DNA from 2 places in the Terasakiella magnetica genome. Region 2 is predicted to be linked to the other one. Evidence: riboswitches for the same ligand, from Rfam matches in the RefSeq annotation. Region 2 holds a riboswitch; the other holds the start of a gene.
The links. A riboswitch is a leader RNA that binds a small molecule or an ion and turns the genes downstream of it on or off. The one in region 2 is predicted to bind glycine.
Positions count from the first base shown of each region.

Region 1: another riboswitch for glycine. It lies ahead of MTBPR1_RS15630 (glycine cleavage system protein H); the one in region 2 lies ahead of gcvT (glycine cleavage system aminomethyltransferase GcvT).

Region 1 covers NZ_FLYE01000047.1:14,089-16,562, reverse strand. The annotation lists gene gcvP (aminomethyl-transferring glycine dehydrogenase) at 1-709, opposite strand, end outside; gene MTBPR1_RS15630 (glycine cleavage system protein H) at 726-1,052, opposite strand; glycine riboswitch at 1,218-1,307, opposite strand; gene ccoG (cytochrome c oxidase accessory protein CcoG) at 1,470-2,474, opposite strand, start outside.
Region 2 covers NZ_FLYE01000003.1:21,266-23,739, reverse strand. The annotation lists gene MTBPR1_RS04135 (peptidoglycan-binding domain-containing protein) at 1-392, shown strand, start outside; gene MTBPR1_RS04130 (hypothetical protein) at 457-1,014, shown strand; glycine riboswitch at 1,081-1,176, shown strand; glycine riboswitch at 1,180-1,295, shown strand; gene gcvT (glycine cleavage system aminomethyltransferase GcvT) at 1,364-2,464, shown strand.

The sequences.
Region 1 (2,474 bases), on a different contig from region 2:
CATGCAAAGCCTCAATAATGGCGGTAAAGTCACGCACATGACCGTATGTACCGGGATATTGAAAGACCGCCCCAAAGACCTCTTCTGCATTCAGGTCCGTATCAGGGTTACCGACAATCACTTCAATCCCAATCGGCTCAGCACGCGTTTTCATCACTTCGATATTCTGAGCATGACAATTTTCGTCAATAAAGAATGTCTTGGATTTTGATTTTGAAGAACGCTGCGCCATAGTCATGGCTTCTGCCGCAGCCGTTGCTTCATCAAGCAAGGATGCATTGGCAATATCAAGGGCGGTTAAATCACAAACCATGGTTTGGAAGTTCAACAATGCCTCTAAGCGACCTTGGCTGATTTCTGGCTGATACGGTGTATAAGCCGTATACCAAGCCGGGTTTTCAAGGATATTTCGCAAGATCACAGGCGGTGTCATGGTGCCGTAATAACCCTGACCAATCAATGAGGTCAGCACTTGGTTTTTATCAGCAACCTGGCGCAAGTGATAAAGCGTATCGCGCTCAGAAAGGGCCTCACCCCATTCAAGAGGTTCAGACTGACGAATATCAACCGGAACGGTCTCATCAATCAGACTTTCAAGGCTATCAGCACCAACCACTTTAAGCATATCGTTCATTTCAGCCGGAGACGGGCCGATATGGCGGCGGTTTGCAAAGTCATAGGGTTGGTAAGATGTCGGTTTAAAGGTCATCTATAGATCCTTTCTATTAAGCTATCAGAGCTTGATAAGCATCTGCGTCCATCAAGTCATCGAGTTGTGAGGCATCGAAAAATTTAATCCTGCATAGCCATGCATCGCCTTTAGGGCTTTGATTGACCAATGGGGGATTATCTTCGAGTTCTGCGTTCGCGGCAACAATTTCACCACATGCGAGGGGATAAATTTTACTTAGAGCTTTCGCGCTTTTAATTGCGCCAATATCTTCAACACGAGCAATAGAGAAAAGCCCCATTGAGCTCAAATGTGCATAATCGGCTTCAATCAATAGATTGCTATGATCAGAATATTTTTGACGTTGGTGTAAATAATCCAACAAAAGGCACCTTCCTAATCAAACCATACTGGCTTGGTTAAATGATGCCCCCTCTGTCCTGCTTACCTGAGATAGTGCCCGATTTAACAGTGCCAATTTGACACTACAATTTTCAGACTTAACCTTCGGCGGATCAGGTCTTTGCCTGATCTCTCTCCAGAGTCTCATCTTCCTGTAGTACATGTGCCTGAGAGTTTCCGGGGCGGTTGCTCCTTCGGCGACAACTTGTAACGTTGTCTCTCCCACAGGAATTTCATGAGAAATTGATATATAAGGTGAACAAAAGGCCAAAACCCTGCTCACCGTCTCTACGGTAAGTGAAACGTGACAAGAATGTCAAAAACTTTTTCAAGCCATATGAAAATATTGCAACGAGACCACCCACATTATTTCGCAATACATACATCCCTTTTTTCTTCAAGAAGGGCCGTGAAAAACAGACCTGACTTGAGTTGCCTCATGGCTTGTTACATCCAGCACTTCAAAGATTAAAGGCTGGGAATCCTCCGTCACAGAGTTTGCTTTAACATAGACCCTAAAGGTCACAACGCTTGCTGCTTCAATGTTAAAATCAGTTCCCTCTTGCCCAACCAGCTTTAATTCTGGCTGGAAGTCACCTTGAACATTAAGGCGCAAAGTGCGTTTTTGATCTTCTTTATTGAGAATACGCACCGTATAAGCGTTTTGAATGTCACCGGAACTGAGCCTTACGTAAAACGGTGCACGGTCTTTAAGCACGGTTAGTTTCGTCATCTCACGCGCAGAAAAGCCCCAGAGCGTTAACACGGCTGTAACAAGCAGAATACTAAGATAAACAGAGCTTCGCGCCCTTAATAAAGCTGGCTTGCTCAGCTCCACGGGCTTTTGGCCCGCGCGCTGTGCAATATGATGCTGAGAATCGTAAGAAATCAGCTTTTTAGGCAGTTCAAACTTTTCCATCATGCTATCACAGGCATCAATACAGAGCCCACAACCGATGCAGCCCATCTGGTTACCTTCGCGAATATCCACCCCCGTTGGGCAGACCTGAACACACAAAGTACAATCCACACAATGACCACGATTGGTAAAGTCCCGCTCTTTACCCGGCTTTTGACGTGCTTCACCGCGCCAATCTTCATAGGTGACGAGCTTGCTATGTTCATCAACCATCACACCTTGAAAACGACCATAAGGACACATGTATAAACACACCTGTTCACGCGCCAGCCCCGCCATCAAATAGGTCATGCCAAGTAGGGTGAGAAAAGTCACCAGAATCCAGCCTGAAATATCGCCATCTATGATATTTTGCGTCACCACAAAGGCATCATCAAAATACCACAGAAACGATAGTGCAAAGAAAGTGGAGATCAATAGCCACACGCCATGTTTAAGCACTCTTTTCGCCATTTTTCCTGCACTTAAAGGGGCTTTATCCAT
Region 2 (2,474 bases):
ATATTGCCCAGACCTACATTCAGATTGTGAGTGATACACGCCAAAGCAAACATGCTGATCAAGCCTATCAAATCCTTGATATGATCAGTGATGATCGTATCAAGGCGCGCAATCTGTGGGATTTGGCCTATGCCTCAAAGCAACATGATTTTGCCTCTTCTTCTGCAGATTTACAACGCGAGGCCGATGAGGCTATGGAAGAGATCAAAAGCGTTTTTTCACGGGTCTGGGTATTAGGCGATCTGGTCAAATTCCACCAAAAGGCCGGAGATATAAAACAAGCCCAAAAAGCCTTTATGATCGGGCTACAATCCGCCAAGAGCTTGACCAACCCATGGGCAAGATCGCGCGCCTTGGCAAAATTTGGTGCATTAGCCCATAGCTTGGATTGATTGATCGATCTTTTATGGGTATGTTGCCCTGAAAGAATAGTTACTTCATGGAGTCTTTAAGTCGATGAAATTTGCAAAATTCACGCTAGTGGCATCAATCCTGTGCCTTGGCCTTACAGCCTGTGACTCCATGAAAATCTGGCGCGCAGAAAAACCAGAACCCTGCCCGCGTGTCACCGTCTTAAAAAATGCAGCTGAGCTGACTAAATTTAAAGAAGGGCCGGGTCGTGATTTGATCGACGTTCTTTTTGAAGCCAAAGTCACCAATGTGCTGAGCCAATGTTATTATGATGTGGATTATGACACCCGCGCCGGTGCCATCACCGCCCAAGTTGCCCCTGTCATTGCCGCAAAACGCGGGCCTGCTGATCAGTCACGCTCAGCTGAGCTCAGCTATTTCATTGCCGTGATTGATGATAATAAAAAAGTCCTGCAAAAAAGCACCTTCCCCATGAAACTAGCCTTTCCCGGTAACCTGACCCAAAACGAAGTGCGCGATGAACCTGTTGATCTGACCATCGTTACCAACGGCGCAACCGATGGATCGAACTACGAAATCTATATCGGTTTTCAGCTCAGCCGTGAAGAAATGGCCTATAACCATCGCCAAACACAACGCTAAATGGGTTTGCAATAATTCATTAATTGACCCTTGCCCTGCCCGTCTGTAGAATAAGCCCACATCATATGACCCCATGCGGGAGAGAGGCGACAAGATATGGTCGCCCGCCGAAGGAGCAAGCGCCCCTGCTAAACTCTCAGGCATTTGGACCGCTGGGCGATGAGACTCTGGAAAGTGGATTGCACGTTTATATGCCATCCCACCGACGAGGAAACCCTACACGCATAGGCTCGTGTATTTGAGCCAAGCTGTGGGGGAATCTTTCAGGTTCCATGACAGAGAGGGGCCAAGTGCTGGCGCATTTTTGCCAGTGTGAATTGGTCTCGTCTCTTCAAGAAAGGAACCTCCCTTGAGCGATGATTTAAAAACAACTCCTTTGCACGCGCTTCATATTGAGCTTGGCGGCAAGATGGTGGCTTTTGCAGGTTATGATATGCCTGTGCAATATCCCCTTGGCGTTAAGAATGAACATCTCCATACCCGCAAGGCTTGCGGCCTTTTTGATGTCTCCCACATGGGTCAAGCCCTCTTAAAAGGCGATGATGTTCAAAGCGCGATTGAAACACTCACGCCTAGTGAGATTAAAGCCCTGCCTGTTAATGGTATTCGCTATTCATTACTGATGAATGATGAGGGTGGCATTCGTGATGATTTCATGGTGACCAATCGCGGTGATCACCTTTATTTAGTGGTTAATGCCGCCTGTAAAGAAGCCGATTTCGCCCATATTGAAAAAAGCCTGCCCAACCATAGCCTTGAGCTTTTAGAAGACCGTGCGCTCTTGGCCTTACAAGGACCAAAAGCGGCTGAAGTGCTTAACCGTTTTGCTCCCGGTATTGATCAATTGATCTTTATGAATATGGCGGAAGTTGAGGTTGCAGGCATCCCGTGCTTGGTGTCTCGTTCCGGCTATACGGGTGAAGATGGGTATGAAATTTCCGTACCTGAAGCACAATGTGAAGAACTGGCGCGCAAACTCTTAGGGGAAGATGAAGTCGAAGCCATCGGCCTTGGTGCGCGTGATTCCTTGCGCCTTGAAGTGGGCTTATGCCTCTATGGCTCAGACATTGATACCACGACCTCCCCCATTGAAGGGTCCCTTAACTGGGCCGTGGGTAAACGCCGCCGTGAAGAAGGCGGTTTTCCCGGTCATGACGTGGTGATGAAACATCTGAATGAAGGTGTTTCGCGCAAACGTGTGGGTATCAAACCATTGGGTCGTGCGCCTGCACGTGCACATACCGAAATTGCGGATCAAGACGGTAACATCATTGGTGAGATCACCTCAGGCGGCTTTGGGCCGAGCTTTGAAGGGCCGATCGCCATGGGGTATGTCAAAAAAGAATTCTCAAAAATTGGAACAGAAATTAATCTGATCATCCGCGGCAAATCTGTGCCTGCAGAGATCGCAAAGCTGCCGTTTGTGCCGCAGCGTTACTTTAAGGGGTAATCCCATTTGT